Linked DNA regions of Prochlorococcus marinus str. SB. The main gene of each other region encodes a partner of the protein of the gene in region 2 in a complex. Links are inferred from orthologs where the notes say so. Each region holds a gene or a part of one and is shown on either strand. Other genes may lie near its edges. The genes, in order: mrdA and rodA.

Evidence for each region.
Region 1: the proteins of rodA (region 2) and mrdA are in contact, whole or in part, in a crystal structure (PDB 6PL5), measured with the Thermus thermophilus proteins. The link is inferred for Prochlorococcus marinus str. SB from one-to-one orthologs. Residues at the interface, in WP_223903423.1 of Thermus thermophilus: Phe161, Val165, Phe168, Val169, Leu172, Pro198, Tyr199, Glu202, Tyr211, Arg212, Asp213, Gln220, Val221, Gln223, Ser224, Ile226, Ala227, Ile228, Gly229, Ser230, Gly266, Phe267, Val270, Leu274, Tyr277, Gly278, Leu281, Phe285, Leu289, Arg297; in WP_223903432.1 of Thermus thermophilus: Arg4, Ile5, His6, Leu8, Ala9, Phe12, Ala15, Leu16, Leu19, Gly20, Arg22, Ala23, Trp24, Leu26, Gln27, Val28, Tyr31, Tyr34, Leu36, Leu43, Thr45, Asp47, Lys156, Gln157, Gly158, Ser160, Val184, Leu201, Glu202.

What each region holds. Positions count from the first base shown.
Region 1 is NZ_JNAS01000002.1:587,365-598,220, forward strand. Bases 2,464-5,366 are described here. They hold mrdA (penicillin-binding protein 2), read right to left. Parts: upstream 4,858-5,366; coding sequence 3,070-4,857; downstream 2,464-3,069. Other genes in these bases: EV02_RS03150 (diflavin flavoprotein), read left to right, coding at 2,464-2,503; EV02_RS03145 (NAD(P)H-dependent oxidoreductase), read left to right, coding at 2,521-3,045; EV02_RS09545 (hypothetical protein), read right to left, coding at 4,872-5,015; EV02_RS03135 (hypothetical protein), read right to left, coding at 5,127-5,366. Also shown: EV02_RS09540 (hypothetical protein), read left to right, coding at 348-494; more of EV02_RS03150, read left to right, coding at 701-2,463; more of EV02_RS03135, read right to left, coding at 5,367-5,735; EV02_RS03130 (PD-(D/E)XK nuclease family protein), read right to left, coding at 5,816-6,529; guaA (glutamine-hydrolyzing GMP synthase), read right to left, coding at 6,602-8,188; cobalt-precorrin-5B (C(1))-methyltransferase CbiD, read right to left, coding at 8,243-9,355; EV02_RS03115 (pyridoxal-phosphate-dependent aminotransferase family protein), read left to right, coding at 9,443-10,579; EV02_RS03110 (hypothetical protein), read right to left, coding at 10,581-10,778. UniProt on the Escherichia coli protein: Catalyzes cross-linking of the peptidoglycan cell wall. Responsible for the determination of the rod shape of the cell. Is probably required for lateral peptidoglycan synthesis and maintenance of the correct diameter during lateral and centripetal growth.
Region 2 is NZ_JNAS01000002.1:782,055-792,849, reverse strand. What follows is about bases 4,869-7,710. They hold rodA (rod shape-determining protein RodA), read right to left. Parts: upstream 7,003-7,710; coding sequence 5,734-7,002; downstream 4,869-5,733. Other genes in these bases: EV02_RS02275 (Mrp/NBP35 family ATP-binding protein), read right to left, coding at 7,006-7,710; EV02_RS02265 (sensor histidine kinase), read right to left, coding at 4,869-5,734. In the rest of the region: ppc (phosphoenolpyruvate carboxylase), read right to left, coding at 1-1,084; gshA (glutamate--cysteine ligase), read right to left, coding at 1,138-2,256; EV02_RS02255 (anthranilate synthase component I family protein), read right to left, coding at 2,257-3,777; EV02_RS02260 (photosystem I reaction center subunit II PsaD), read right to left, coding at 3,837-4,259; more of EV02_RS02265, read right to left, coding at 4,370-4,868; more of EV02_RS02275, read right to left, coding at 7,711-8,076; hemF (oxygen-dependent coproporphyrinogen oxidase), read left to right, coding at 8,236-9,264; EV02_RS02285 (cofactor assembly of complex C subunit B), read right to left, coding at 9,293-9,850; EV02_RS02290 (ribonuclease D), read left to right, coding at 10,013-10,648; EV02_RS02295 (hypothetical protein), read right to left, coding at 10,652-10,795. UniProt on the Escherichia coli protein: Peptidoglycan polymerase that is essential for cell wall elongation. Also required for the maintenance of the rod cell shape. Functions probably in conjunction with the penicillin-binding protein 2 (mrdA).

The DNA.
Region 1 (10,856 bases), 200 kb from region 2 along the record:
CCACACAAATAAAATATAAATTATTTGTTTAAAATTTAAAGTTAAAATATTATTCTTTATCAACTGTCACATGTGACAGTTAGGCAACATTCCACTCTCCCTTTCCACGCTACAGATCCATAAAGTGAATTAAAAAAATAAGAAGGCATTTTTTTGCCCTCTTCAAGTCGTTTGCACTTGGCTGTCCACAAAGTCAATGAAGTGCCTTTGACTCATGAATTATTTCTGCTCAAACTGAATAGAAAATGATAGTCGTGACAACCACAAAGCACTAATACTCGGGTAGAAATGCCCTATGAATTTCAAGTAAAAAGAAGGACAATTTAAGTGTAGATATAGGAGGTCTTATGAAACTAATTACTCCTTTCACTATTCTCAATCAACACTTCCATGAAATGGAGTTGAATAGAGACGCAATGCAAAATAGAAGATTAGCAAAAGAAAGATTACATGATGATTACAGAAAAATTTATAAAAATCATCAATTTGCTTAGATTATCAACAAGAAATCGCGTTCGAGTTGGAAACCCTACATTTAATAACTCATTAATGGTGCTGTTATAGGTATAATCTTCTGATAAATAACGGTTTCACAAGAACAAAACGTTCTGGTCGATAGTTGAAAATCCGTTGAAAGTCTATATGACACCTTACCACGACTAATAAGTCGGAAAATATTACTAGAAAATAAGTCTTAAAAATGTCAGATATTAATTTAGCCTTAGTTGAAGAAAATCAAAACTTATCAGAATTTGAAATTACTGAAAATTTTTCTTGTGTTAGATTCTTAGACCAAAATAAAGAAAGATTTGAACTTGAATTTAACCTTGAAAAAGGAACCTCCTTTAATACTTTTTTCATAAGAAGTCATGAGGAACTTTTTATTATTCATCCACCTGAGAAAAAATATTTAAATTCATTTAATAAATTAATTTCTAGGTTTTGCGATCAATTTAAATTAGATAAAATAAACTTCATTTCTGGTCATATTAATCCCCAAATCATTGAAACTATAAAAAATATAAGTACCCAATTTAAAAACACAACTATTACTTGCTCTAATCCAGGTTATAAACTTATTAGCGAACTTTGGAATCAAAGAAATCCTACCGTAGATAACTTTATTGAAATTCAATTACCTGAAATAAACATAATTAAAAAAGAACTTAATTTAGAATTAGACAACTTTTCACTAGAGTTAATTCCTATTCCAACAGCACGTTGGCCTGGTGGCCTCATAATTTATGAACGTAATCAAGAAATACTTCTGAGTGAAAAAATTTTTTCTGCACACATCGCATCTAAATATTGGTCTGAAACAAATCGAGTTAGTACAGAAATTGATAGGAAACATTTTTATGATTGCTTGATGGCACCAATGTCTAATCAAGTAGTATCAATAACTGAAAAAATATCAGATTATGACATTAAAACTATTGCACCATTACATGGTCCCGCGATCGAATATAGCTTAAAAAGCTTTTTAAATGACTATATTAGATGGGGAGAGAATCTCTCAAGAAATAATCCTAAGATCGCTCTGATATATGCAAGTGCATATGGAAATACAGCCTCAATTGGTGATGCATTAGCTAAAGGGATAAATAGAACATCTGTAGAAGTTGAAAGTATTAATTGCGAATTTACACCTAATGATGTACTTGTAAAATCTATCCAAAATGCTGATGGATATTTAATAGGCTCACCCACATTGGGTGGTCACGCCCCAACTCCAATAGTTAGTGCGCTAGGAACATTGTTAGCAGAGGGTAATAGAGATAAGCCAGTGGGAATTTTTGGCAGTTTTGGCTGGAGCGGCGAAGCTATAGATTTACTTGAAACAAAATTAAAAGACGGTGGTTTTAAGTTTGGTTTTGAACCTATAAGGATTAAATTTAGTCCAAATAAACCAAAGATTAAAGAGTTAGAAGAAATAGGAACTCACTTTGGTAGAAAAATTATAAAAAAAGCAAAGAAAAAACCCAGAAAATCAGATACTGGAATGATTACAAGCAAAACGGATCCAAAACTACAAGCTCTTGGAAGAGTAATTGGCTCACTTTGTGTCCTAACAGCCTCTAAAGGCAAAGATGAAAATAATATTAAAGGAGCTATGCTTGCATCTTGGGTTAGTCAAGCAAGTTTTTCTCCACCCGGGTTAAGTATTGCAGTAGCAAAAGATAGATCGGTAGAGTCTCTTCTGCAAATAGGAGATTCTTTTGCATTAAATATTCTTAGTGAAAAAGATTTTAAAGAACCTTTGAAAAGATTCACAAAGCCCTTTGCACCTGGAGAAGATAGATTTGAAGGAATAAATATTGAATTAACTCCTAATGAACAGATAATCATTCCTGAATCGCTTGCATGGTTGGATGCTGCTGTAAAAGAGAGAATGGAATGTGGAGATCATTGGGTAATCTACGCCGAAGTACTACACGGTAATATACTAAAATCCGATAGTCTAACGGCAGTTCATCACCGCAAAACAGGTGCTAACTATTAAATTTATTTATCTAATTTATGACTGAAACAAAAGATCTAATAATCATTACGGCTAGTTGTGGTAAAAATCTAGAACTTTCTGAAAAATTTCTTGAAAAAAGTAATGAACTGAACATAAGTTCTGAAATTTTAGATCTTACTACTCTTGATATTCCATTATTTAATCCAAGAATTCACAGCAAAGAAAATATTCCAAATGAAATAGAAGAATTAAAAAAAAAGCTTTTCGAGATTGAAAGGTGGGTGATTTGTGCGCCTGAGTATAATGGATCTATACCTCCCATTCTCTCCAACTTCATAGCATGGCTATCTATTTCGGGAGATGACTTTAGGAATTTATTTAATGGTCAACCTATTGCAATTGCAACATTTTCTGGTGGGATAGGGTTAGAACTACTGACCTCATTACGAATTCAATTAGTGCATTTAGGAAGTCAAGTATTAGGAAGACAACTTTTGTCGTCATATAGTAAACCTATAGATACAAAAACTATTGAAGATATTATTCAAAGACTTTTACAAATGAAAAAATTAAAAACATAAACTTTTAATAGCTAAAAATTAATCTCATTTTTTCTCATTCCAAACTTTTAAAATTTCTCTTGCCATTGGCAGGGCGTGAACAGATCCACCACCAGGAGTATTCTGTGCAAAAGCAACTACAAGTAATTCGCTATTTTCAGAGGGTGTAAAGCAAACGAACCAAGCATGATCTGAGCCACCTTCACCGTCTTCAGCAGTTCCTGTTTTACCTGACACTGGAGGTAAATTTGAAACTCCATAATTAATTGATACTCCTGTGCCAGACTCTACTACTTTCCGAAGACCACTTTTTATCAATTGAATATTTTGTGGATCAATGTCAATTGGAATACGTTTTTTATCTAAAAGACTTTCTTCATCTTTTTTAGTCAAATGTGGAGTAACTAAATAACCTCCATTTGCAATAGCAGCATAAGCTCTAGCTATTTGAATAGGGGTAACTTGAACAACAAATTGTCCAATAGACATACTCGCAATATCTTCTGGGACCCATGGAGTTCTTCCTGGTTGCCCCCATCCTCTGCCTTTTTTAGCCCACTCACTACTTGCTACTAATCCTTTATTTTCTTGTTCAGAAATTTCAATTCCAGATAAAGAATTAAAACCAAGTTTTCTAGAAACCTTATGAATTTCATCAACTCCTGCACCATATCCGACTTGATAAAAAAATGTATTACTCGAAACTCTTAAAGCATCTTCATAACCTATTACTCCAAAACCTAAATCATTATGTTCCCTGAAACATTGGCTTCCATAAGTGATACATGGTTTCGTATCTAACATTGTTTCTCTAGGAAATTTTCCACTTTCCAAGCCAGCTAAAGCCGTTACAATTTTCCAAACGCTTCCTGGATCGTAGGCATTTAATGCTCTATTAAATAAAGGTTTTTCAGGAGAATTAAAAAGTGTATTATATTCTTTCTCAGGTTTAAAATCCTTTGAGAAAAAATTTAAATCGAATGTAGGTTTACTTGCCATGGCTCTTATTGCACCATCTCTTGGATCCATTACTATTATGGCTCCAGCTTTTTTATCTTTAAGAACCTCCTCAGCAACTAACTGCAGATTAAGATCGATTGTTAGTTGAATATCATTACCTTGTACTGAAGGTCTTATACCCAATGATCTTTGAAATTTTCCTAATGAATTTACTTCAACCATTTCTCCGCCCCATTCACCTCTTATAAAATCTTCGTAAACATATTCAATTCCCGTCCTACCGATTAAGTCATTTAATTTATAACCCTTCTTAGATAAAAATTTATATTCTAATTCAGTAACTGGCTGAGTATAACCAATTACATGGGCAGCAAGGGTTTTATAAGGATAATTTCTAATTAATTTGGTAGCTATTTCAAAACTAATTAAATTATCTTCATTCTCCTGAAATTTTATTAATTGATCTACATTTAAATCCTCAAGAATAATTACTGAAAGTTTCTGATTTTTAAGACCATCAGAGTATTTTTTTTGAATTACATTACTATCAATATTTAACAAGTTAGAGATACTTGATTTATGTTGTTCCCAATTGCTTTTATTAACAGATTGAGGCTTTATTATTAAAGAATATTTAACTCTACTATCTGCTAAAACATAACCATTTTTATCAATTATTCTGCCGCGAATTGGCTGTGAAGCAATAAGTCTGATCCTATTCTCATCAGACATCTTCTTAAAAGATTCATAATTTAAAAGTTGTAAAAAAATTAACCTAAATAGTATTAATAAAAAGGAAACAGAAGAAAAAATAAGTAAAACTAGAGGTTGTCTTTTTAATGAAAAAAGGTTTTTATTGGGACTTGTTTTTATCAAAAATATAAAATTTATTTAAATATTGTTTTTTCCAATAAAGCAATAGTTGATTTTATTTCTTTAAGTTTTTGGATTAAATCTTCATAATTACTATCTTCCGTTTTCAAATTAAAATCATCCTTTTCAATATAATTTGAATTCAAATTTTCACTCATAAAATTTTTCCTTATTTTAAGCAATGATTTCAATTGATATCATCTTAATTAAGAAATTTATTTTTTTCAAAATTATTTTTACTTAGATACTTAAAAAATATCAAAAACAAATTAATTTAATTTATTTATATTTTGTTCAAAATAAGGATTACAACTATTCTTTGATATCCCTAAAGACCACCCAACAAACGAAGAAATAAATATCGTGACAATTAACGGCAAAATTGCTTGTTGAGTATTTGTAAGACTGAACCATTCTCTCCAGCTATTAAAAAATCTTTCTCTTTGAAATTTTCTTTTTTCATTTTCTAATAATCTCGTTTTTTTGGCGAAAGATTTTGTTACCCATTTTTCGAAAGGAGTTTTTTTTGTAATCGCCATCTTCCTCTCCACTTCTAATAATTGTCCAGAACTAAGATAAGGATGAAATGTACTTATCAATTCAAGAGTTTTTAAAAACATCTCAACAGTTGCATCTTTTATGAGCTTCTGCTCATGACTCAAATCAGCCCAATCTATTTCTGGATAAAAACGATTCCTGTTTGGTGCAATTTGATCATCTGACATTTGACCAGGTTCTCTAAGCCATCTATTAGTGTTTTCGTCAAATCTTCTCCAATATAAAAAAGGATTAATAAAAATTGTTTTGCCAGATACTTTGACTACATCTTGTTGCAGATGATTAGTTATCTTTCTTTCAGAATTTTTCGAATTTATCAAAAGTCTAAATTATTAATCTAATTAAAGATTATCTTTTATTCACTATTTTTCCAGAAATATGAAAAATTATCCTATGAATATTAAGTTATTGATAACTGCCAACGCTTCTTTAAATAATTACAGTATTCACACTTTAATGAAGGTTTGGGGAAATTATCCGAACGTAATAAATTAACCGTATCAATTATCTTATTCTCTACCCATGAAGTAGAGCAATCTAATTTAATTAGATGTACGTCAAAATTTAATTGGTTATTAAATAACTCTTCATTTTTCTTTCCATTGAAATATAAAAGATAAGCTTCATTAGCCACTTGAAAACCATTTTTTTTAAATAACCACTGATACATTTCTAATTGTCTCTTATAGGCTTTTGCATATTCGTATTTATTAAAAGTCTCAGACCAATCAAAATTATTTCTAGAAGTTGCTTTCACATCAACAATAATAAGATCACCATTTTTTTTCTGCCAAATATCATCGACAGCACCACCAAAATCATAGTTGTGTTCTATTGACAGATATCTTATCCCTTGAAAATTACTTCTCCAACGTTCTAAATCTTTGTGTTTGAAAGGAACAGCATCAATACCATGTTCAATAAATAAAGGATGAGGCTCCTGAATTTTTCTGTAATAATCAAATTCATTTTTACATAAATTATCTACAGCTATATTTAAAGTAAAAGGTAATGATGGAGGTTTTATTTGATATTTTTTGTCAAGTACACAACATCTTGGACAACTAAGATATTTCTCAACAGTAGATCGACTTAATTTAATAATCTCGCTCATTACAGTTAACACTCCATTTAAAAATATTTCTTAAATAAAATAAAAGTCTTAAATTTTTAGAAAATTTATAATTTACTCCCACTCAATAGTTCCAGGAGGTTTGCTTGTAATATCATAAACAACTCTATTAACTGCACTTACTTCATTTACGATTCTATTTGCAATCCTCTCCAATATCTGAAAAGGAATTTTTGACCAATCGGCTGTCATACCATCCTCACTTGATACACAACGTAAAACTATTGGCCAGGAATAAGTCCTTTTATCTCCCATAACTCCAACAGTTTTAACAGGTAGTAATACAGCAAAAGCTTGCCAAATATCATTGTAAAGACCTGCTTTTTTAATTTCATCTCTTACTATCCAGTCTGCATCTCTTAAACAATCAAGTTTTTCATTATTTACCTCTCCCAAAATTCTTATAGCTAATCCAGGGCCTGGGAATGGATGTCTTTTAATAATTTCATCCGGCAAACCTAAAGCAGCTCCCACTTTTCGGACTTCATCCTTAAAAAGTTTTCTTAATGGCTCAACCAATTTAAATTGTAAATCTTTTGGCAAGCCACCAACATTATGATGACTCTTTATTTTTACAGCTATTCTTTCACCAGTCTTAGGATCAATATTAGTACCAGCACTTTCAATAACATCTGGATAAAGAGTGCCTTGGGCTAAATACTGAAAAGGCCCCAATCTATTGCTTTCTTCCTCGAATACTCTGATAAATTCTTCACCTATAATTTTTCTTTTTTGTTCTGGATCAGTAATACCTTTTAATTTGGCAATAAACCTTTCCCTTGCATTAATATATTCAACTTTTATGTGAAATTTCTTATCAAAAAAATTCATTAAAAATTCTGGTTCACCTTTTCTCATGAAACCTTGGTCTATAAACATGCATGTAAGCTGATTTCCAATAGCTTTATTGAGAAGAAAAGCAAGAGTTGAGGAATCAACTCCTCCAGATAAGGCAAGCAAAACTTTTTTATTGCCAACTTGCTCTCTTATTCTGGGAATAGTTTCCTCTATATATGTTTCCGTTGTCCAATCAGCCGCACAACAAGAAATTTTATAAACAAAATTTTTAATTACCGTCATCCCAAACTCTGAATGAATAACTTCAGGATGAAATTGTACGCCAAATAATTTCTTAAAATCATTTGAAATTGCTGCATGGAGTGTGTTCTCGGTATGAGCAATTTTATTAAATCCATCAGGCAAACAATTAATAGAATCGCCATGACTCATCCACATAATAGATTTATCTTCTACATCAGAAAGGAGATCAGATTCTTGATCAATAGTTATTGGTGTTCTGCCATATTCAGCTCTTTTGGTTGCTGAAATAACAGATCCGCCCAGTTCTTTGACCATTAATTGCATTCCATAGCATATGCCAAGAATAGGAATTCCTAAATTAAAAATTTTTTCATCACACTTAGGTGCATTTTGTTCATATACAGAATTCGGGCCTCCACTCAAAATAATCCCTTTAGGGTTAATATTTTTAATTTCCTCAATTGAAATGTAATTACTAACTACAAGAGAAAAAACATTAGTTTCTCTAATTCTTCTTGCAATCAATTCAGAATATTGAGATCCGAAATCCAAAATTAATATTGAAGGATCTCGTTCTTTTTTTAAAGTTATTTGACTCATGTATAAAAGTTAACTCAATTTATTTACAAAAGCATAATGAATTTCAAATTAATCTCATTGAAAATAAGAAATATAATTATTGCCGTTAATTCCAGCCCACCTAATTTTCCTTTTTCTATCAAAAATGATTGATGCGATTTCCATATCGGTTTTTACATACCTATTTACATAACTAAAAGAACGCTTTTCGATGGTATTTGATAAATTCTTGAATAATTTATCAGCTAAAGATTTATTAAATCTCTCAAGAATTTGTAATGCATTCTCAAGATTATCTAACTGAGATAATTCAACTATTATTTCAGGTGGTAGCTTTTCTTGAACAGCTAAATAAATAAGAATCTCAATTCTTGCATCAGCCAAATGATTATGCGTATGAAAAATACCGCCTGCTAATTTAATTAATTTCCCGTGATAACCAAAAAGAATTACAGTTTTAACTTTTTTTATTGCAGCATCAACTAATAATGGTCCTATCCAATTTCCAATTTTGATAATTGGCAAATTAACATTATAACTTTTAGCCAAATTTAACCCATTTTCACCAATAACAAATATCACTTCCCCTTCAAAATCATTTTGAATTAACTTTGCTAGATTATTTTTAGCCTCTTCTAATTGATCAGGTGAAGCACTCGAATAAGTCTCAGCAGAAGTACCAATAATAGATAATCCATCAACAATACCAAATGACTTATTACTAGTTCTTTCTGCTAAAAACAACCCATTTGGGAAAATAATTTCTAAATTCAAATTAAAGCCGGCAGGTATACTATCTAACAAATTTTCAAATAAAACTTCTTTGGCAAAATTAGAAATGCATATCTCTGATGTATCTTCTTTTATGCCTACACCAGATCCTGCAATAATATTTATTGGAATTTTTTGAGCAGGATTACTAAAAGAAATTTTTTCTAAAGAGGCTATTGTCCATATCTCTAAGTTTTGTGTAATGTCAAGATCTAAGCCTGACTTTGCAAAGGTAATTCCTAATGCATGTGAGTCATCTTTAAGTAAACCAACAGAATGAATTTCAATTTTTATTTCTTTTTTTTCATTAGGAATTTTTATTAGTTCATAATTCTTAAATGGTAACCCTACTAGTTTATTTAATGCTGACCTAGCAGCTCCAGCAACCCACAAAGGTAAAGAAAATCCTTTTTTCAAATCAAGTAATTGAAAAATATATAATGAGAACTAATCTAAGAATGACCTATTTAATAAAAAGTGGCCATACAACAAAAATTATCATTGATGATTCCTGGACCCACACCAGTTCCAGAAAAAGTTTTACAAGCATTAAGTAAGCATCCAATAGGCCATCGTAGTAAAGAATTTCAAGATCTCGTAGAGAGCACAACTAAAAATTTACAGTGGCTTCATCAAACTCAAAATGATGTTCTAACAATCACTGGTAGTGGGACTGCCGCAATGGAGGCTGGAATAATAAATACCTTAAGTAAAGGAGATAAAGTAATTTGTGGAGAAAATGGAAAATTTGGCGAAAGATGGGTAAAAGTTGCAAAAGAATTTGGTCTTGAAGTAATAAAAATTGTTTCCGAATGGGGCACGCCACTTAATCCAGAAGAATTCAAAAAGGTATTAGAGGCAGATAACCAAAAAGAAATAAAGGCAGTTATTTTGACTCATTCTGAAACATCAACAGGTGTAATTAATGATTTGGAAACCATTAGTTCATATATTCGTGCCCACAACACAGCTTTATCAATTGTTGACTGCGTTACAAGTCTTGGAGCTTGCAATGTACCAGTAGATGAATGGGAATTAGATATCGTTGCTTCAGGATCACAAAAGGGATATATGATACCTCCAGGGCTTAGCTTTATAGCAATGAGCCAAAAAGCATGGGAAGCTGCAGAAAAATCTAATTTACCAAAATTTTATTTAAATTTAAAATCCTACAGAAAAAGTCTTTTAACTAACAGTAATCCATATACCCCAGCAGTTAATTTAGTTTTCGCTTTAGATGAAGCTTTAAAGATGATGAGAGAAGAAGGTTTAGATAATATTTTCCAAAGACACAATAAACACAAATTAGCGATGAGCAATGCAGTAAAAGCTTTAAATCTAAAATTATTTGCTGATGAAAAATATTTAAGTCCGTCAATTACTGCGATAAAAACTGAAGGGATTGATGCTGAAGAATTTAGAAAAACAATAAAGAATAATTTTGATATTTTACTTGCAGGTGGTCAAGATAATCTGAAGGGGAAAATATTCAGAGTTGGACATTTAGGTTATGTAAACGATAGAGATATTATTACGGTAGTTTCTGCTATGAGTAATACACTTCTCATGCTCGGTAAAATTTCAGCCCAACAAGCTGGTGAAGCATTAGTTGTGGCTTCTAGATATCTTGAAGAAAATTAATTTAAGTACCTGGCTCTTCAACATTTCCGCCTAATTCAACAATCTTTTTTCTAAGAACAATTGATTTTTTTTCATCACCATTGGTTTGAGCAATTGCGAGGGCAAACTCTAATTTTTCTAGCTGATGGCCACCCTCAATAAAAGATAATTTTTTCCTAATACGGTTTTTATTATCTTTGTATGAAATTTGTGAAGACATAAAAATACACGCTTTAAATAATATTATGCCAACAAAAGGGGACATTACGAGAGGAAATCAAAAATATTATTTGAATAT
Region 2 (10,795 bases):
TTGTAGCTCTAGCTTCATATATTTCAGGGAACTTAACCCTGTCAGTTTCGAGTGACTCTAGTAGAGAGGAACTGACTTGACTCCATTGCATCGAGACACTTAATTGATCTCTAAGATTAGAGATCGCAATAATATATCTTTCCAACATCAACTGCCTTTGGTAGCATGCAGTTCTCCATGTTATCTCAGGAGTGACCGATGGATTACCGTCCCTATCAGAGCCTACCCAAGAACCGAAGTTGCAAAAAGATTCAGAGGGCATCTGAACATCTGGATAATTTTCGGTGAGTGCTTCAGCGATTCTACCCCTCAATTGAGGCATCGCATTAAATAAAACTTGCTGAAAATAATGCAAGGCGTAATCAACCTCGTCTAAAACTGAAGGTTTAAATTGATGCAATTCATCTGTTCTCCACCAAAGTCTTACTTCCTCTTTTAATTGGGTTTTTAGAAAATTTTTTTCTTCTTGTGTTAGGAATTGCTCAATCTGTATTTTTTTTAGCAAATTTGCTACTCTTGTTTGCTTATGTCTAATCGTATGTCTTACTATCTCCGTCGGATGTGCAGTAAAAACTAAACGAATATCCATTTCCTGCAATAACTCCTCTAATTTTCCTGGTGGTACATTTAATTTTCTCAGCCTGTAAAATAGTTCTCTAAAAGTTACTGGAGCATTTTGCCTTGCCAATGCTGGGGCAAAGGGGTCAAGATTGTCAGGCGATTTTTTAACATCCTTATTGGTAAAGCTTTGAATATATCTATCTTCCTCAACTCTTTGTTCCAAAATATTCACTAGTTGAAAATACAATGAAAACGCCCTTGCTGCTGCTATGGATTCTGCTAAATCCATAGAATTTATAATATTAACTATTTCATTCTTAAAAGTTTTTGAACTATCGCCATCAATTTGTTTTGAATAACTTAATTCTTTAAGCTGTATCATTCTTTCTGCTTGATCATCAGGACATTCTTCTCTCAGCACAGATTCCCATAGATCTTCTATTAAAAGACGATTTTTATCAAGTGGATCATTGTTACTTATCAGATCCACATTGTTATTTTTTATCTGTCGAAAAGATTCCATATAATCATTATGTCACAAGTAAAAATGTTCAGATCAAATGTTTATTTAAATAATCAAACATTATTGGCCTCACTCCTTATCATATCTTCGATAGAAATTTTCATTATTTGCTCAATAGAAAAACCTTTTTCATATTGATTTATCCATTTCATAGATTGATTACCCTCTTCAAGGACTTTATAAATAGGATCTAAGAGATGTTTCATACCAAAATTTTCTGCTGTGGATGACAAATCTGATAATAAGTTTTGAATCCATTCTCTACAAATAACTTTTTTACCATCTTGCCAGTTAATTAATTCTGAATTCAGACTATTTTTAGCAGCATTAGTTTCATTTTGATCACATATTTCTGATAATTTATCAATAGAAAAAAAACTGGCATTCAAAGGATCTAAGCTATCAATATTTTCAAAAAGATGTTGAATCCTTAGTTCTATCATGGCTGTTATCCCTAAAAGCAAGTTAATATCATAAACAAAATCACAAATTCTTAATTCCAGACGATCAAGAATTAAAGGTCTTTGGGGACCATTTGGTCGGATTGAAGACCAAAAATGCCTAATATTTTGCATATTATTATTGGCTATATTTTCCTCGATCCAATCGATATAGGAATTATGATTTACAAAAAAAGGCACTTTACTTGGTGTTTTAGGAAACTGTATCCATCTCTGAGAGTGATTCTCCGTAATTTTATTATTTAAAAAAGGTGAACTAGCACTTAGAGATAGATATAAAGCAGCCTCAGATCTTGTTAGTCTAATAGCTGCAAAAAGCTTTTCTAAATCATCTATTCCTAAGTTTATATGTACGCTGGAAGTTGCAATTGAGGTTCCATAATTATCTTGTATAAATTGATGATAAGCATTATCAATATCAGATCTTTGAAATTGAATATCGTGTTTAAAACAAAGAGTGGATGAAGGAATGATTGTTAACTCTTTTTTGTTTAGCCACCGTCTCAACTTTTGTCTAGGAATTAATAATTTCTCATATAAAGAGTTGTAGTCTTTTTCTGGTGTTGTTATGTATTCAACGTTTCTGTTATCTGGCTCTTTTACAAAATCAGGAAATGTTTTCTCAATTTCAGCCGAAACACCAATATGAGAAGTTAAAGAACCTGTGAAAAGTTCCACCTCAAAACCCTTATAAAGATTATTTTGACTCATTTATTTATCCAAACAGGCTAATGCTTTTAGTATCCCCTTCGCTTTATTTATTGTCTCTTGATATTCATTTTCAGGAAAAGAATCAGCAACTATTCCAGCTCCTGCTTGCACTGAAACATTATATTTACCATCTTTTAAGGGTTTAACTATCATAGTCCTTATCGTAATTGCTGTATTTAATGCACCATTAATATCAATAGATCCGTAAACACCAGCATAAGGTCCTCTAGCATCTTTTTCAAAGTGGTTAATTAATTGCATAGCTCTTATTTTTGGTGCACCAGTCACTGTCCCTGCGGGAAAAGATGCTTTGAGCAAATCCCATACATCAGCATTGTTTTTTAAGATTCCCTCAACTTCACTAACTATATGCATAACATGTGAATATTTCTCAATAACCATTAAATCCTTAACCCTTACGGTACCAATTTCACAAACTCTTCCAAGATCATTTCTTCCAAGATCAATAAGCATTACATGCTCAGCTATCTCTTTTGGATCTTTTAATAAATCCTTTTCTAATTCCAAGTCTTGTTGATTATCAATACCTCTTGGTCTTGTGCCAGCTATTGGTCTTAAGCTTGCAACAATCTGACTATTTTTATTTTTTTTGGCTTTAACCATTACTTCAGGACTTGAACCTATTAAGTACCATGAGCCAAAATCAAAAAATGACATGTATGGAGATGGATTAACCATCCTCAAACTTCTATATAAATTAAAGGGATCATTATTGACTTGAGTTTGGAATCTTTGACTTATAACTATTTGGAAGATATCTCCCTTTTTTATGTATTCTTTTGCAGAGAGAACTGCACCCTCAAAATCTTTTTTCTTCCAATTACTTTCTAGATCTAAATTCAGATTCTCATTTTCATTCCAATTTAAAAACTCATCTTCTTTTAGAGGAACTCTCATTAAATTTCTAGTTTTCTGAATTTTAGAAATTGAGTATAGATACAACTCTTCAATCGAAGACTCTTTTGAAGAAGTGGTATCTGCATAAACCACTGCAGTAATACATCTTTTTATTTGATCAAAAACAACTAATTGATCAAAAAACATCCATGAACCATAAGGGATATTATTGTCTGATATTGCATTTATTGGAACGCTTGGTTCTATCCGATTTATTAATTCATAACCCCAAGAGCCATATAACTGTCCAATTGATGGTAAGTCATCAAGCACGGTTGACTTATATTCCTTTGTCCAACTTTTTAAGATATCAAAAGGATCACCTCTATGAGTTTCCGTTTTGCCATTATTCCAAGTTTTAACTATTTCTTCTCCATAACAAACGGCTTCCCAAAGAGGTCTAGTAGCAACAATACTCCACCTACCCAAACTTTCCCCACCTTCAACAGATTCAAGAAAAACACCATGGGAATCTTTTGAGGATAATTTTAACCAAGTCGACAATGGAGTCTCTAAGTCTGCTGGCCAAGTTTGAATGATAGGTATAAAATTTTTACCTTCTTTATAAGCCTTTAAAAAACTATCTTTTTGTGAGCTGATCATATTAGTAATGTCAACCCAAATTATAATTATTTTCTTCTTTTATATCAACTTTATGGAAGTTAATCAAAAGTATTCTTAGTTGTAAATTTCAAACCAGCTGGATTTGGATTCTCACCTATTCTTCTTGGATTATGTCCTACTTTCTCTCTGCCTTCATTTACTTTTTCAGAGAAAACACCATCTTTTGGGTGTAAAAATTCAATATCCCCTCCTGGGAAAATTCGGTAGATTTTAAAATCTTCAATTCTTGGTTTGAAAGCTCTTAATTGTGTCCCTAATGCAAGGCATTGTTCTTTTCTTGCAAAGTACATTAGATTATCACCTTCATGCATAATAGCAGCTCCACCGGTTGGCAATTCAAAGGCTTGTTCCTTGGAACTTTTCCATACAATTGCATATTTTTCTTCGGTTTCTGCTGAGTTTAATAAACCCCCAGTACTTCCTATATGCTTTGGAAATTGACCAACTAAAGTTTCAGTCATCCTTGATTTTGAGTTATTTCTTATAAGAAATTAGCATTCATATTTTGCAAAATTATAAATTTAAAAGAAATTTTCTACATTATTTAATATATGGAAACCTTTTTCTCATTTTATTTTGAATCTGAAATCGGAAAAAATACTGTTAAACCTGTATCACGCCTTTGTGTGACACGCCCTCCCAAGCTGGCCAACAACTTTTGAGTAGCATTTTGACTAAGTTGTAAACTACCTGTTTGAGGGTTCCAATTTAAAACAGGACCAATATCAGAACCGTTATCTTTTTTTGGAATTTCTTTTTGATTACTTTCTAATTTTTGTACTTTTAATTGAAGTTTAAGTTTTTGACCAGCTGGTCTTAATTCTAAAATTAATGTACTACCTTCTTTTAATCCTCTAGTATTTTTATTAATTAAACCACTTAACATTAATTCCAATTTTTCAGAATCACTCAAAATTTGCGGAAGTTGACTGGGTATATCAATCTTTAAAGAAATCCCACGTCGATTTAATTGATCATTCCATGAAGGAGCAAGCTTTTTAAAAATTTCGGCTAAATTAATTTTCGCCAAGTTATTCAAGGATGGTACTTCATTACTAACTAATTCTGCTGCATTAAAGATTAAACCAAACCTATCAATTTGTTCATTACATTCATTATCTATTTGAATCAAACGATTTCTTATTGATTCATCCATTCTATATTTTTTTAAAGTAGAACTAATTAGGGTTTTTATAGTTGCTAAAGGAGTTCTTACTTCATGAGAAATTGCACGTAATAATTTTGCTTCAGTTATCTGCACATTTTTTTCATCATTTTTCACAAAATTCTGTATATTGTGACTTGGCGTATTATTTGCTAATTTTGCCGATAATATTGGCCAAAATAATTTTTCAAATTGATGGTTAATATTAAGATTTCCTAAATTATTTATTGCATTACGAAATTTTACTCCCTCCTCATAATTTTCTTGATTTAATTTTGCATGCATTAATTCAATTGAAAGTTTTAGGCTTTCTTCATCACACTTCATTAATAGAATTTTTTTATCTTTTTCTCCTACAATTGATAATACGCATTGAAAATTTGGGGTGATTATCATCAAAAAAGGTTCATAGCCATCTTCCTGACAAAGATTTAAGACTTTATAATTGCTAACTAAATCGAAATCTTTTTTTATCTTTTCTGAATTATTGACTGGTAAAAAACCTGCATTCTCATTTTGAAAATATGAAAACCCCTCAGGAGACCAAAGCCATCCATTAAGTTGATTTAAAAATTTTTTATCATTAAAAGCTGGCAAAGGAGAGGCGATCCAGATCCCCCCCTGTTTATAATTTTGAGATAAAAAATCTTTTTGAATAACTTCTAAAGAAGCCCACCACATTCTTCTGGATGTATCATCATCAACATATATGGTTTGAACTCCCTTCATTAAAAGCTCTTGAATTTTTTTTATAGTTATTAGTGATTTCATCAACTTCTTAGTGATCTAGAACGTTTCAATATAGATAAAACGAATCCAATAGATATAAAATTAGTCACCAATGACGTTCGACCATAGCTCATAAAAGGAAGGGGAATCCCAGTAACTGGCCCTAATCCAATAGTCATGAATAAGTTAATAATTATTTGAAATATAAATATTGAGGCTATTCCAATAACAATTAAAGATTCAAAGTTAGTCCTAGCAATTGATGCAGTATTAATAAGTTTTTTTATCAAAAAAAAGAACAAAAATAAAACTGTAGTGCAACCCACAAAGCCTAATTCTTCCCCTAAAGCACTAAATATAAAATCAGTATGTTGTTCAGGTATAAATTGCAAATTAGTCAGTTTACCTTGTAGCAAACCAGTCCCAAATAATCCTCCTGAACCAATTGCAATTTGACTCTGTATCAAATGATATCCGCCACCTAATGGATCTCTATTTGGATCTAAAAATAAAACTAATCTATCTTTTTGATATTCTTTTAAACCATATTGCCACAAGATTGGTGTCAATTTTGCCACTATTAAATGGAACGAAATAGCGATAGCAGAAAAAATAATTTTCTTTTTTGAAGATCTATAAGCAAGATATCCTATAACTGGAATCCAGAAAATAAGAATAGTTGGTAAGGTTAGATAAAATATAGATGTGATAATACAAAACACTAATATCAAAATCCACTCTATTGGCATTTGCGACCAATAGAACATCACACTTGTCAAAACAAGTAAAACTAAAGAGGTGCCTAAGTCCGGTTGAAAGAAAATTAATAACCAAGGAATAACTACTAATAATAAGGGCAATACTAAATCTCTTATTGTTAAGATTATTTTTTTGTCGAGTACTAAAGCAAGCGTTAATACAGTACTAAGTTTAGCTACTTCTGAAGGCTGAAAAGAAAAAATGCCCAAGTTTAACCATCTTTGGGCTCCAGAAACTGAAATCCCAAAAAAATAAATTAGTAATAAGGATATTAAAGTACACAAATAAAATGGAACCACATACTTTCTAATTCTCTCTAAGGGTATATAAGAAATAAAAAATCCTAAAAAATAACCTAAAAAACCAGTTAGGATATGACTTAAATAATTCGATACTAAAAAATCACCCTGAATACTTTTTATTAAAAAACCGGAAATAATGACTAAAAAAAGAGGAATAAGAAGTAGTGGAGAGAGTAAAAAACCTCTATTAAAGTTGTCTTTTTTTTGTAAAAATCCTCTGTTATTTAATAAGGAAATTCTTTTAAACATCAATTAAATATTGACAAATTGATTCTTAATTAATTGAGCTAAATTACCAAATACAACAGAACTTTCTGTATGGGGCTGACTTACTGAGATTGGTATACCTTTATTACTATCATCAACGAGAGGGATTTCAATAGGAATTTGAGCTAATAATGGTAAGTCATTTTCATTAGCTAATGTTCGTCCACCACCTTTACCAAAAATTTCATATTTTTTGCCTGGCATATCTGGCGGAATAAATACTGACATATTTTCTACGATTCCCAGTAAAGGTACTCCGAGTTGTTTAAACATTGCTAATCCTCTCCTTGCATCTTGCAAAGATACCTGTTGAGGAGTAGTGACAACTATAGCTCCAGAAATAGGCACAGATTGAGAAAGAGATATTTGAGCATCTCCTGTTCCTGGAGGCAAGTCAATAACCAAAAAATCAAGATTCTTCCATTCAACTTGGTATAAAAATTGTCGGATAATACTATTAAGCATTGGTCCTCTCCATATAACTGGCTGACCTTCTTCTATGAGGAAACCCATTGATACCAAAGAAATTCCATATTTATTTATTGGTATTAACCTTTGATCACTGCCACTACCTTCCGTAACCTTTGGATTCTGTTCGGCAACTCCCATCATTGAGGGAGTATTAGGTCCATAAATATCCGCATCCAGCAAACCAGTTTTTAAGCCTAATTTAGCTAGAGAACAAGCGAGATTAACTGCAATGGTACTTTTTCCAACTCCACCTTTACCACTGCTAACAGCTATGATGTGCCGAATCCCATCAATCTTCTGCAATTCAGGAGCATTACTTTGATTTTGAGATTCTGTTTTGGAAGAATTATTATCTACCTCTATTTGAACATCATCAATATCTTGAAAATCCAGTAGTACTTCTCTAACCTCTTTTACAATTCTATTTCTCTGAGAATTAGCAAACGATGGTAATGATAATGTTACGATTACTCTTGGTATAGTTACTCTTACATTTTTAATCCAAGCTAATTCAATTACATTTTTCTGTGATCCAGCATCTAGAACTTTTTGTAAAGCAAAATTCGCATCTTCTATTGTGGTCATTAAATTTTTAAATATTTTGGCAAGGTAGTCGACTGTTTAAAAGATTAAGAACTATGTCGAACTATCAAATAATAGGCAATAGGGACCCCCTAAGAGAAATTATAAAGAGAAACTTATAATTAACCAAAAAAAATTTTTTCTTCAAGATTTACTAAATACATGTTGAAAGAACCTCCTAAAAACTCGAGAGAAAAAACTAAAAATCTCTTATTAACTCTACAAGACAAAATTTGTTCAGGGCTTGAAAATATAGATGGCAAAGGGAAATTTACAGAAGAATCCTGGCTAAGAGACGAAGGTGGCGGAGGAAAATCAAGAGTATTGAAAAATGGTTCTATTTTTGAACAAGCAGGAGTAAATTTCTCGGAAGTACAGGGAAAAGAATTACCTCAATCTATAATCTCTCAAAGACCCGAAGCAAAAGGTCATGAATGGTTTGCTACGGGAACTTCTATGGTGTTGCATCCTAAGAATCCCTTTATTCCTACAGTTCATCTGAATTATCGATATTTCGAAGCTGGTCCTGTTTGGTGGTTTGGGGGAGGTGCAGACTTAACCCCTTTTTATCCTTATCTTTCTGATGTAAGGAATTTTCATAACGAACATAAAAAAGCTTGTGAGAATGTTAGTAAAGATTTGCATAAAGTTTTCAAACCATGGTGTGATGAATATTTCTTCTTGAAGCATAGAAATGAATCTAGAGGCATAGGAGGTATTTTTTATGATTATCAAGATGGTTCAGGCAATATTTATAAAGGAAATAATCACAATGGAGAGGCATCAAAATCTTCACAAAATATTGGCAGATCTAATTTAAATTGGGATAATTTATTTTCTTTAGCCGAAAATTGTGGGCAAGCATTCCTCCCTTCATATTTGCCCATTATTGAAAAAAGAGCTTCTCAAACATATTCATCGAAGGAAAGAGAATTTCAGCTATATCGAAGAGGTAGATATGTCGAATTCAATTTAGTTTGGGATAGAGGGACGATTTTTGGACTACAAACAAATGGTAGAACTGAATCTATATTAATGTCCTTGCCGCCTTTAGCTAGATGGGAATACGGATATAAAGCTAAAAAGGGTTCTCGAGAGGAATTTCTCACTTCAATTTTTACAAAACCCCAAGATTGGTTAAATGATAAAGAGTTAGAGAAATTCTGTATAGAGAATAATATTTTTGATTAAAAATTATCTAATAAAATTTTAAAGTATCTTAAATAGGTGTTTTAAATAAGGAACCATCACTTTTCAATTGAAGTTTTTCTCCAAGTTCATTTTCTAAAGAGATTAATTCATCCCTATGTGCTCTTAGTCTCATGAAAGTTGAATCATTTTCATTTTCGTTGATCAACCTTAATTCAAATTTCTCCTCTCTTGCTGATTTTTTAAAATAAACAATTCCAGACAAAGGTCCACCAATTAATCCCAAAAGAATAGGCCACCAACCCAATTCAGGATATATTTGAATAATTACTAATCCCAAAGCACAAGAACCAAAACCGCCAAGAAAACCTAAAAAAATTGCTAAAAATTTACTAGAAACAACTTGACCCTTGAATATTAAAATTCTTTGTTCAAAATCTCCTCCTGTTTGCTTCCATCCCCTCAAGTTAAGCCATTCACATAAACTATTTAAAACTTTAATAGGCTGCTGAGAAGATGAGATCTCAACGATAGTTGTTCTATCTTTACTGGAAGCCCTAAGAAAAAAAAATAAACCTATGGCCAAGAGAATTGTCAGCAATAATGTTGAATTTAAGGAATATGACATTAAATAATTTTTTCTAGTAACTCGAGAATAAAAATTAAATTTACATCATATTATAATTTTTTAGAATTATTCTGTAAAATACTTCTATAAGATAAAAATTCTTAATTAAATAAAATCTTAAGTAATATTCTAAATCTTAAATTTCCTTAAAACTTATTAAAAATGACTATTGAAAGTAAAAATATTGATCTTCTTTATAACGATTTAACAGTAGATTTATACAATCTTTATAAAAAATCATCCTACCTAGCTATTGATACTGAAGCAATGGGTTTAATCCATGGAAGAGATAGACTCTGTTTAGTACAAATATGCAATGAATTTAAAAGAACATGCTGTATAAAAATCGAACGTAATACATCTTCTTCATCTCATTTAAAAAAACTTCTTGAAGATGACAAAATTACTAAAATATTTCACTATGCGAGATTTGATGTAGCAGCTCTAAAATGCAATCTTGAAATTAATACAAAAAATATTTTTTGTACAAAGATTGCTAGTAAGTTGGCAAGAACTTATACAAATAAACACGGTTTAAAGGATTTAATTAATGAATTGTTAGGTATAGATCTGGACAAAAGCTCGCAAAGTAGTGATTGGGGTAGCAACGAAGATTTAACAAAAGATCAATTAGATTATGCATCAAATGATGTTAGATATTTAATTGAAGCTATGCATAAATTAAAAGTTATCTTAGAAAGAGAGAATAGATATGAATTAGCTCAAAAATGTTTCGAAACAGTTTCTGTACATGCTGATTTAGACATACTAAAATTCTCAAATATATTTGAACATTAATAATCAATCTTCAGTTAAAAAATTATCTTCACCATCAAGAGTTTCCATAAGCTTATCAAGTATTCTTGAAGAACTTAATTTATCTCCATCATTTTTTTCACAAATTTTTAAAACATTTTGCGCAACTTGTATTTTTTCTTGAATAGT